2 regions of the Flexivirga lutea genome follow, and region 2 is predicted to be linked to the other one. Evidence: riboswitches for the same ligand, from Rfam matches in the RefSeq annotation. Region 2 holds a riboswitch; the other holds the start of a gene.
What was found. A riboswitch is a leader RNA that binds a small molecule or an ion and turns the genes downstream of it on or off. The one in region 2 is predicted to bind S-adenosylmethionine.
Positions count from the first base shown of each region.

Region 1: another riboswitch for S-adenosylmethionine. It lies ahead of ACYVBN_RS00370 (MetQ/NlpA family ABC transporter substrate-binding protein); the one in region 2 lies ahead of ACYVBN_RS03785 (O-acetylhomoserine aminocarboxypropyltransferase/cysteine synthase family protein).

Region 1 covers NZ_BAAGZB010000001.1:69,512-74,919, reverse strand. The annotation lists gene ACYVBN_RS00385 (TetR/AcrR family transcriptional regulator) at 1-469, opposite strand, end outside; gene ACYVBN_RS00380 (ABC transporter ATP-binding protein) at 483-1,436, shown strand; gene ACYVBN_RS00375 (ABC transporter permease) at 1,433-2,254, shown strand; SAM riboswitch class IV at 2,376-2,504, shown strand; gene ACYVBN_RS00370 (MetQ/NlpA family ABC transporter substrate-binding protein) at 2,605-3,579, shown strand; gene ACYVBN_RS00365 (methionine ABC transporter ATP-binding protein) at 3,576-4,646, shown strand; gene ACYVBN_RS00360 (methionine ABC transporter permease) at 4,706-5,305, shown strand; gene ACYVBN_RS00355 (isocitrate lyase/PEP mutase family protein) at 5,314-5,408, opposite strand, start outside.
Region 2 covers NZ_BAAGZB010000001.1:789,097-794,504, reverse strand. The annotation lists gene hrpA (ATP-dependent RNA helicase HrpA) at 1-648, opposite strand, end outside; gene ACYVBN_RS03790 (serine protein kinase RIO) at 681-1,553, opposite strand; gene ACYVBN_RS03785 (O-acetylhomoserine aminocarboxypropyltransferase/cysteine synthase family protein) at 1,776-3,101, opposite strand; SAM riboswitch class IV at 3,178-3,295, opposite strand; gene ACYVBN_RS03780 (GNAT family N-acetyltransferase) at 3,467-4,036, shown strand; gene ACYVBN_RS03775 (ribbon-helix-helix domain-containing protein) at 4,087-4,248, shown strand; gene ACYVBN_RS03770 (hypothetical protein) at 4,245-5,009, shown strand; gene ACYVBN_RS03765 (HNH endonuclease signature motif containing protein) at 5,082-5,408, shown strand, end outside.

The DNA.
Region 1 (5,408 bases), 720 kb from region 2:
CCCGGTCGCCCCGGTCGAGGATGCCCTCCAGCACCGAGGAGTCACGGCGTTGATGGCCGGCCGGATCGGAGCCGCCGAGTGCGGCACCGGACTCGAGCAGCGCGGCCGCCGCGCGATGATCCGCGCCCGCGACATACGCCACCTGCTCCTGGATGTAGCGCCGCAGCTGCGCCTCCGGGTCTTCCTCCTCGGCCACGGCGGCCGCCACAGCGGCCTGGAATGCCTCGGACTGGGCGGTGAGGTGGTGGCGGACGGCAGTGACGACATCCGGAACGTAGTTGTACAGGGTCGCGCGCGAGATGCCGCTCTCCCGCGCGAGCCGGCTCATCGACACCGCACCGAGGCCGTCGCTGCTGACCAGCTCGGCCGCTATCGCGCCGATCCTCAGCAGTTGCCGTTGCTTGTGGCCGGCGACGGTCGCCGACCAGTCGGCGTCGACCGCGGATGATGCGGCACGGCCCTCGAGCACACGAGGAGTCGGGATGCGTTCCCAGCAACGGCCGTGCGCGATCGACGTACACCGGCTGACCAAACGGTTCGGACCGCTGGCGGCGGTGGACGGGCTGAGCTTCACCGTCCGCCCGGGCCAGGTCACCGGGTTCCTCGGAGCCAACGGCGCCGGCAAGACGACGACGTTGCGCATGCTGCTGGGCCTGATCACCCCGAGCGAGGGCACCGCGATGGTCGGCGGCCGCCGCTATCAGGACCTGGACGCTCCGGCGCGCACCGTCGGAGCGCTGCTGGAGGCCGACGGCTTCCATCCGGCACGCACCGGGCGAGATCACCTGCGCATCTGCGCGATCGCGGCGGGGGGGGTGGACGACCACCGCGTCGACGAGGCGCTGGACCAGGTCGGCCTGGCGACGGCCGGCGGACGGCGGGTTCGCGACTACTCCCTGGGCATGCGCCAACGCCTCGGCGTCGCCTCGGCGATCCTCGCCGACCCGCCGGTCCTGATCTGCGACGAACCGACCAACGGGCTGGACCCGGAAGGCATCCGCTGGTTGCGGGGACTGCTGCAGGACCTCGCGGCGGCCGGGCACACGGTCCTGGTGTCCAGCCACCTGCTGGCCGAGATGCAGCAACTGGTCGACTCGGTCGTCATCATCCATCGCGGCCGACTGGTGCACGAGGGCGACATCCGGCAGGTCGGCAGCGGCGAGGTCCGGGTCTGCAGCGCGGACCCGGCCGGACTGCAGGCCGCCGTGCACCGGGCTGTCGGTGACGACGTCCGGGTCGAGCGGACCGGCGAAGAGACGTTGATCGTGCGCGGGGTCGACGCCACCCGTATCGGGCTGATCGCGCACGACACCGGCATACCGCTGCGGCAGTTGGTTACCGAAGCCAACACGCTGGAACGACTCTTCTTCAGTCGCACCGAACCGGACGGCAGCGCCGCCGTCGAAGACCCCGCACGCGAGGGAGCAACGCGATGAGTGCCGTCGCCGAACGGACCGATGCACCTGCGGAGACCGGATCGGGTATGGCGACAGCGCTGCGCACCGAGCTGCGCAAGCTCGCCACGACCCGCCTGTGGTGGATCCTCGGGATGGGCGCGGTGGCCGTCGCGGTCCTCGTCACGGTGCTGACCGTCGCCGGATCGGAGGCCAGCGAACACCCACCGCTGGACATCTTCACCGGAGCACTCATCGGCGGCGTGCAGACCGCCTACATGATCACCGCGATCGTCGGCATCACCGCGGTCACCGGCGAGTACCGCCACCACACCGCGACCGCGAGCTACCTCGCCATACCGCATCGCGGCCGGTTGATCAGCGCCAAGCTGATCGTCCTGACCGGCTACGGACTGTTCGTCGGCGTCGTGGTGGTCGGCGTCTGCTCGGCCATCGCGGCTCCGTGGCTGTCCGCCCGCGGACTGCTCGGGGGCTCGCTCACCGCGGGCGGCGTGACGCGAGCGGTCGTCGGCGGCACCCTCTCCATCGCCGTGATGACCGCGGTCGGCGTCGCCGTCGGCGCACTGCTGCGCAACCAGATCGCCGCCGTTGCCGCACTGCTGATCTATCTCTTCGCGATCGAACAGACGATCAACAGCATCGCGCTGACCCGGCCGGCATACCCCTTCTTCCCCGGCGGCGCGGTGCAGGCGCTGGCGTTCTCCGGGCGCCGCGCCTTCGGCTCCGCGACCGGCGCCGAACTGCTCAATCCGTGGCTCGCCGCGGTCCTGATCGTCGGTTACGCGGTCGCCATCACCGCCATCGCGGTGCGCACGACGATCCGCCGTGACGTGAGTTAGCCGCTGCGCTCGACTCAGGCGGTCACCACCGTGGTGGCGCGATGGACGTGACGCAGTTCACCTACCAGTAGCACCGCTACACGTTTTGACTTATTCGGTAACTGTTCCTTATGTTTAAGTCAGTCACGAGTCCCAGCGACAAGCCCTGGCTTGCTGGGCGGCAACCCTCACGCACGTGGCGGGGTGCCCCAGGTGAATGACTGGGCCGCAGTGTGTGATCCACCGATCCGCAGTGCGGCAAGCACGGCAGTACCCCGTTGCCCGAGCGCCCGCTGATCGCGTGCGCGCGGGTTCGAGCACGGCCGGGCGCCCTTGCGTCATACGAACGACAGCCGAAGCCTGAGGTCACCATGTCCACCAACACCCCGTCCGACCCGTCTGGCGTCCCTTCCCTGCCGGACCGCCCCTCCCTGCCACCCCGACCGGGCCGGTCGCGGCGTACGTGGCTCACTGCTGCCGTCATCGCCCTGGTGGTCGGCGCCGGCGGCGGGTTCGCTGCCGGCCGCGCGACCGCCGGCGACTCGGCTTCCGGCGGCAAGCTCACCACGGTGAAGATCGGCGTCACGGACGCCGACCAGGACTACTGGCCGGTGCTGAAGAAGCTTGCGCGCGAGCACGGCATCGACCTGCAAACGGTCAACTTCTCCGACTACACGCAGGCGAATCCCGCTGTCGCGCAAGGCCAACTGGACTTGAACCTCTTCCAGCACCTGGTCTTTCTCGCCAGCTACAACAAGCAAGCGCACCAGGACCTGACGCCCGTCGGGTCCACGTATGTCGTGCCGCTCGGTCTCTATTCCAGGAAGCACACCCGGCTCAGCCAAATCCCCCGAGGCGCCGACATCGCCATACCGAACGACCCCACGAACCAGGCCCGCGCACTGCTGGTGCTGCAGAAGGCCGGGTTGGTCCAGCTCAAGGGCGGCGGCACCATCGTGTCGACACCCGCGGACATCGACACGTCCGCATCGAAGGTGAAGGTCACCCCAGTCGACGCCTCACAGACCGTGACGTCGTTGTCCTCGGTGGACGGCGCGGTCGTCAACAACGACTTCGCGTTGGACGGCCACCTGGACCCGAAGAAGGCGCTCTTCTCCGACGACCCGAGGTCGAGCACGTCGGAGCCCTACATCAACGTGATCGTGTCGCGGGCCGCCGACAAGGACAACCCGACGTATGCCGAGATCGTGAAGCTGTATCACGACCCGCGTGTGGAGAAGCTCGTCGTGGCGGAGTCGAAGAACACGAGTGTGCCGGTGCAGAAGCCGGCCGCCGACCTGCGCAAGCTGCTGGCCGGCTACGAGAAGGTCGTGAGCGGGCAATGACCGACGCCGTCACCGAAGCGACTGCGTCCGAGGTGGATTCGGCGGATCCGGTCGTCCGACTCACCGCCGTGTTCAAGATCTTCGGCACCGGCGCCGAGGCTCACCATGCTCTCGACGACGTCAGCCTGGACATCCGCCGCGGTGAGATCTTCGCCGTGATCGGCTACTCCGGCGCCGGCAAGAGCACACTGGTCCGACTGATCAACGGCCTGGAGAAGGCGACGTCGGGCACCGTGACCGTGGACGGGGTCGACATCACCCGGCTGCACGGAAAACCGTTGCGCGCCTTACGTCGTCGCATCGGGATGGTCTTCCAGCAGTTCCACCTGATGCGATCGCGGACCGTCTTCGGCAATGTGGCGTACCCGTTGCAACTGGCCGGGCTGGGGCGTGCCGAGCAGGAACAGCGGGTTGCCGAACTGCTCTCCTTCGTGGGGCTGCTGGACAAGGCCTGGAGCTACCCGGAAGAACTGTCCGGCGGTCAGAAACAGCGCGTCGGTATCGCCCGGGCGTTGGCCTCGGACCCCGACCTGCTGCTCGCCGATGAATCCACCTCGGCGCTGGACCCGGAGACCACCCGTGACGTGTTGGCCCTGCTCCGGCGGGTCAACGAGGAGCTCGGAATCACCATCGTGGTGATCACCCACGAGATGGACGTGGTCCGCGCGATCGCCGATCGCGTCGCCGTGCTCGACTCCGGCCGGGTCGTGGAGACCGGCACCGTGCGCGACGTACTGGGCTCACCGCAGGCGCAGACGACGCAGCGGTTCGTGTCGGCGACGGTCGGGAACCGGCCGGATGCTGCACGGCTGCAACAGCTTCGGGACACGTATGACGACACCTTGGTGACCGTCGCGGTCACCGACGAGCGCGCGTTGGGTGCCGTGCTCAGCACCGCTGCGCGCGAGCACGGTGTCGACTTCGAGATCGTGTACGGCGGGATCACCGACCTCAAGCACGAGTCGCTCGGCTCGTTCACGCTTGCGCTGCGCGGCCCGGATGAGGGCGTACGGGCGACGGTCGAGGCGTTGAGTGCTGCGGGCACGGTGGACGGGGGCGCACGGTGACGACGGACTGGTCGACGCTCTGGCCGACGTTCCAGACCGCGATCTGGCAGACCCTGCTGATGGCGGTCGTGACGATCCTCATCGGCGGCGTCCTCGGGCTGGTGCTCGGCGTGGCGCTGTTCACCACCCGCGGCGGCGGGCTGATGGAGAACCGGGTCATCAACACGGTGCTCAACGTGCTGGTCAACATCGTCCGGCCGATCCCGTTCATCATCTTCGTGACCGCGATCGCGCCGCTCACCCTGCAGGCGATGGGTTCGACGATCGGGACCCGCGCGGTGCTGTTCCCGCTGGTCATCGCGGCAACGTTCGGCGTGTCCCGCATCGTCGAACAGTCGTTGGTCTCCGTCGATCCCGGCGTGATCGAGGCTGCCGAGGCGATGGGCGCCGGCCCGTGGCGGATCGTCCGGTCCGTCCTGGTGCCGGAGGCGCTCGGTCCGCTGATCCTGGGATACACGTTCATCTTCGTCGCGGTCGTCGACATGACGGCGATCGCGGGGGCGGTCGGTGGCGGCGGACTGGGCGACTTCGCGATCACCTACGGCTACCACCGCTTCGACTGGGCGGTGACCTGGATCGCGGTCGCGGTGATCATCGCGTTGGTTCAGCTCGCGCAGTTCGGCGGCAATGCGTTGGCCCGCAAGGCGCTCCGCCGTTAACTCGCGGCCTACTCAGGACGACGCCCGGCCTCCTTCGGAAACAGCGCGTTCAGCTCGGCGTGGGCGCGTCCGCCGGCGAGCTCGTCATACGTGCCGGCATTGA
Region 2 (5,408 bases):
CTGCGGGTCGATGGTCGCCGAGGTGATGATCACTTTCAGGCCCGGCCGGCGCGGCAGCAACTGGCGCAGGTAGCCGAGGATGAAGTCGATGTTGAGCGACCGCTCGTGCGCCTCGTCGATGATCAGCGTGTCGTAGCGGCGCAGCTCGCGGTCACGCTGCAACTCCGAGAGCAGCACACCGTCGGTCATCACCTTGATCAGCGAGTCCTGGCTGGTGTGATCGGCGAATCGCATCTGATAGCCGACGGTTTCGCCCAGTGTGACGTCCAGTTCCTCGGCCACCCGCTCGGCCACCGAGCGTGCGGCGATGCGGCGCGGCTGGGTGTGTCCGATCATGCCGTCCAGCCCGCGGCCGAGCTCGAGACAGATCTTGGGCAGCTGGGTCGTCTTGCCCGACCCCGTTTCTCCGGCGATCACCACGACCTGGTGGTCGCGGATCGCGTCGGCGATCTCCGCCTTGGCGGCGCTGACCGGCAACTGCTGCGGGTAGCTGATCTGCGGCACGAGGGTGCGCCGGTGCTCACGGCGGGCCGCGCGCTGCTCCGGAGTCTCTCGAGGTGGTCGTCGGTCGCCCTGCCGGCCGGAATTGCGTCCGCGCCGGCCACGGGACCGGCGACCGGCGGGCGCGGTGGAATCGGGTGAGGTCATGGTGATCCCGCCCATTGTCGCAAACTCTCCCTTCACACGGCGCGCGCCACCACCTCGCCGAACAGCTCCTCGCCGTCGACGTCCAGACCGCGGGCGCGGAACGAGGCCGCCACGTTGGTGCAGTCGCGCTGCAGCATCTCCATGCCGTGGGGGTTGCCGAAGAGGTCGATCGTCTGCGGCAGGTCGATCATCACCAGCCGCTCCCCCGCCACCAGCAGGTTGTATGCCGACAGGTCACCGTGCACGCAGCCGAGCGCGGCAAGTCCGCTGATGGCGTCATACACCTGCGACCACAGGGAGGCGAGCAGTTCCGGCCGCGGCCGGGTGGCGGCCAGCCGAGGCGCCGGCGTGCCATCGTCACCGAGCACGAGTTCCATCAGGATCTCGGTGCCGTCGACCTGCACGGGGTAGGGCACCGGCAGTCCGGCCCGGTGGAAGCACACCAGCGACTCCCACTCGGCCCACGCCCAGCTGCCGGCGGCCACCGACTTGCCGAACGTGGTGCTCTTGGCCATCGCTCGCGCCTCCCGGCCGCCCTTCTTGGGCAGCTTGCGGCCGTCGGTGTAGGCGGTGTTGCGATGGAAGGTGCGATGCGTCGAATCGCGATAGCGCTTGGCGGCGAGCACGACACTGCGGTCGTCCAGCGGCGCCGACCGCTCCAGCAGGAAGACATCGGCCTCCTTGCCGGTCTTGAGCACACCGAGCTCGGTGTCGACGGCGGCGTCGTCGGTGATGACCCAGTCCGGCCAGGGCTGCGGGCCCCGGCTCAGGGGCTGGCAGTTGCCCCACGTCGACCAGCGCTGGTCGGCGGCGAGTGCGCCGATCTGCTGATAGTCGAAGGCGAAACGTTGATCGACGGACGTGCCGTCAAGGGAGGAGGCGGAGGCCTCCGGGTGGTGCGACATACGGGAAACTCCGATCGAGGAAGTGCATGGGAACGGGCATGCTGACCCAGGCTTCTGTCATCACTGACTCCTCTCCTCGGAGCGGCCATATACCGCCGGTGCGTGTGTGCTCAGGCTCCCCGTCGTACGTCGAGACGGTCAACCGAATTTTCCGCGATGGACGCGAAGGAGCCCTGTGCGGCATACGAGAACGTATGCCGCACAGGGCCTTTCAAGCGGGACTTAGCCCTTCGCTGCGCGGAATCCCTGCTCCAGGTCGGCGATGATGTCATCGACGTGCTCGATGCCGACCGAGAGCCGGACCAGCCCGGGGGTCACTCCGGCCGCGAGGCGATCCTCGTCCGGACCCTGCGAGTGCGTGGTGGACGCCGGGTGGATCGCCAGCGAACGGACATCGCCGATGTTCGCGACGTGCGAGTGCAGCGTCAGTGCCTCGACGAACTTCTTGCCGGCCTCGACGCCGCCGGCGATCTCGAAGGCCAGCACGGCTCCAGCCCCGAGCGGCGTGTATTTCTGGGCGAGCTCGTAGTATTCGTTGCCTGGCAAGGACGCCCAGCGCACCGACTCGACCTGCTCCTGCTCCTGCAACCACTCGGCGACCGCGCGGGCGTTGGCGACGTGGCGCTCGACGCGCAGGCTGAGCGTCTCGATGCCCTGCTCGATGAGGAAGGCATTGAACGGTGACACGGCCGAGCCGAGGTCACGCAGCAACTGCACGCGGGCCTTGAGGATGAACGCCAGGTTCGCGCCGAGCGCACTGCCGACGCCGAGGTCCCGTGCATAGACCAGCCCGTGGTAGGCCTCGTCCGGGGTGTTGAAGCCGGGGAACTTCTCCGGGTCCTTGGCGAAGTCGAAGTTGCCGCTGTCGACGATGACGCCGGCGATCGAATTGCCGTGACCACCAAGGTATTTGGTGGCCGAGTGGATCACGATGTCGGCGCCGTGCTCGATCGGGCGCAGCAGGAACGGCGTGGCGATCGTGTTGTCGACGACCAACGGCACCCCGTGGGCGTGCGCCACGCCGGCGACGAGTTCGATGTCGAGGACCTCGGATTTCGGGTTCGACACGGTCTCGGCGAACACCAGCTTGGTGTTCGGCCGGATCGCGGACTCCCAGCTCGCCGCATCCGTGCGGTTCTCCACGAAGGTCGTCTCGATGCCGAGCTTGGGCAACGTGTGCTTCAGCAGGTTGAACGTCCCGCCATACAGGCTGGGGCTGGCGACGATGTGGTCCCCGGCCTGCACGATGTTGAGGAACGTCAGGGTCTCGGCCGCCTGGCCGGAGGAGACCAGCAGCGCACCGACACCGCCTTCGAGGTCGGCGATGCGCTTCTCGGCCACGTCCGTGGTCGGGTTCATCAGCCGGGTGTAGATGTTCCCGAACTCCTTGAGCCCGAAGAGATCTGCGGCGTGGTCGGTGTCGTTGAACTGGTAGGACGTGGTCTGGTAGATCGGCAGCGCGAGCGCACCCGTTGCCGGGTCGGCGCTCTGGCCGGCGTGGATCTGGCGCGTCTCGAAGGACCAGTTGGGAGTTGCCTCGGTGCTCATCTGTGTTCTTGACCTCCGTGCTCGATCGCCGTATGACGACGCACGGCCGCCTTCGGCGGCGGACCCACCTTCGTGATGCCCGCGCTTGCCACACGGCGATCTGCACCGGTGGCCCGGTCCTCACCCGGGGCACCCCACCGCGAGAGGAGGGTTGCCGGTCAGCGAGCCGGGGCTTGACGCTGACACTCATGACCTGTCCGAGATGCTAGCGCCGCTCACCTTCTGATACATAATCGTCTCTTACTATGGACGCCTCGCAACGTTATGGGAGCGAAGGCGCCCGAGGAACGACTGTGCAGGAGCGGCGTGCACCGGCGACGGTGGAAGAGGTCGGTGCCCGAGCCCGCACCGGACACAATGGGCCCATGACGAACTCTGCGGTCACCATCGAGCGACTGGACCGGGTCGGCACTCGGGACGTCGACGCACTGACGGCACTGGTCGGCACGCTCGTCCGGGCCGACGCGGCGATCGGCTGGGCCGATCCGCCGACCCGGGAGGAGATGCGGGACCTGCTGACGGACCTGGTCGCAGCCGGCCCCTCGGACGCCTGCGTGCTCGTGGCGCGCGCTCCGATCGGCGGTGCGGGTGAACCAGACTGCAATCCGGTCGGATTCGGCTATTGGCGCCGCCACGCTCGCACCACCCTACGGCCGCACGCCGACCTGGAACGGCTGGCGGTGGCCGCCGAGTTCAGCGGCCGAGGCATCGGCCGGATGCTGCTGCGGCACCTGATCGACGCCGCGCGCGTCGCCGGCTGCGAGCAGCTCACGATCGACTTCCGGGGTGACAACGCCGGCGCCGAGCACCTCTACGTGTCCGAAGGCTTCACCGAGTACGGGCGGCTGCCGGATTTCGTCGCGCCGGACGCGGAGCGCCGGTTCGACAAGGTGTTCCAGGTCCTCGACCTGCGCGAGCACCCGCGGGGCCGGTAGCCGCCGTCCCACCTCTTGACGGCGACGTCGACTATGTCTAGATTGCTAGCATGCCAGCAAGCAACAAGCCCGCGAAGGCGCAGTTCAACGTCTATCTGCCGGGCGATCTGATCCGCGAGGTCAAGCACCGCGCGATCGACGACGGCCTGAGCCTGTCGGCCCTCGTCGAGCAGGCACTCCGCGACTACCTCGATCCAGGAGCGACCCGATGAACCTCTTCGTGCAGCCGATCCGCTTCACCGACGACATCGACGCGATGACTCGTCTGCTGACCACCCTCGGGCTGCGCGTCGCCCTCACCGCCGACAAGGGCGGATGGGTCGTGCTCGCCGGCCGCGCCGGCACCGTCGCCCTGCACAGTGCGGCGGATGCGGCGACCGGCGCCCGGCCGGGGCACACCAGCCTGTGTTTCGAAGCGTCCGACCTGCCGGCGCTCGCACGGCGACTGACCGCGGGTGGCTTCGGCGACGACGGCCACCCCGCCGGGTCGATGGTGTATGACGAGGCCTACGGCCGGGCCATCACGGTCACCCTCGATGATGAGGAACTGACGATCAACGGCACCTCCGACGATCTCTACGGATACACGAGCACGGGCGTCACACCGGGTCCCGACGCCGGCGACCTGCGCGTCACGCCGATCCGCTTCATCGACGATCAGGCGCCGGACCGCCGGCTGCTCGAGGCCCTCGGCTTCGCACTCGTCGGCGAGGCGAACGAGCACTTCACCCAGCTCACCCTCCCCGGAGCGGGCGGATCCGTGGGGTTGCACCTTGCCGGAGACGAGTCACGCGTCATACCAGGGCCGTTCGCGGTACAGCTGAGCTTCGAGACGGCCACCCCGCTGCCCGAGATCATGCAACGGGCCGCCGCGGCGGACGCCACCACGGCGCTGCACGAGTCCGAGTTCGGTGACCACGTCACGATCACCGACCCGGACGGCCAGCAGATTCAGGTGCACGCGAGGGCGTGACGTGCTGTGCGTCGTGCACCGGTGAGGGCCGTTCCGTCCGACGATGTCGGTGGCCGGTGATTCGCTGGACGCATGATCGAAGAACGCGCTACGACTGCACCGCCGGATGCGGCTCGCACCGCCGGGTCGCCGACGCCTGCGTTCCCCGAAGCTGTCTCGGCGGCGCGCGACGAGCTGGCGATGATCTGCGCCCAGCTCAACGACGGGCATACCCGTCTCGTCGCGTTGATGCGCCGGGTGCTGGCCGACGAGCTGTGGTGCGGGGTGGGTTTCCGTTCACCCGAGCACTGGCTGACGGCATACGCGGGTCTGACTTGGTCGTCGGCCCACGACGTCGTCCGCATCGCCGAGCGGTGTTCCGACTTGCCGACGATGCAGCGGTTGCTCGATGCGGGCCGG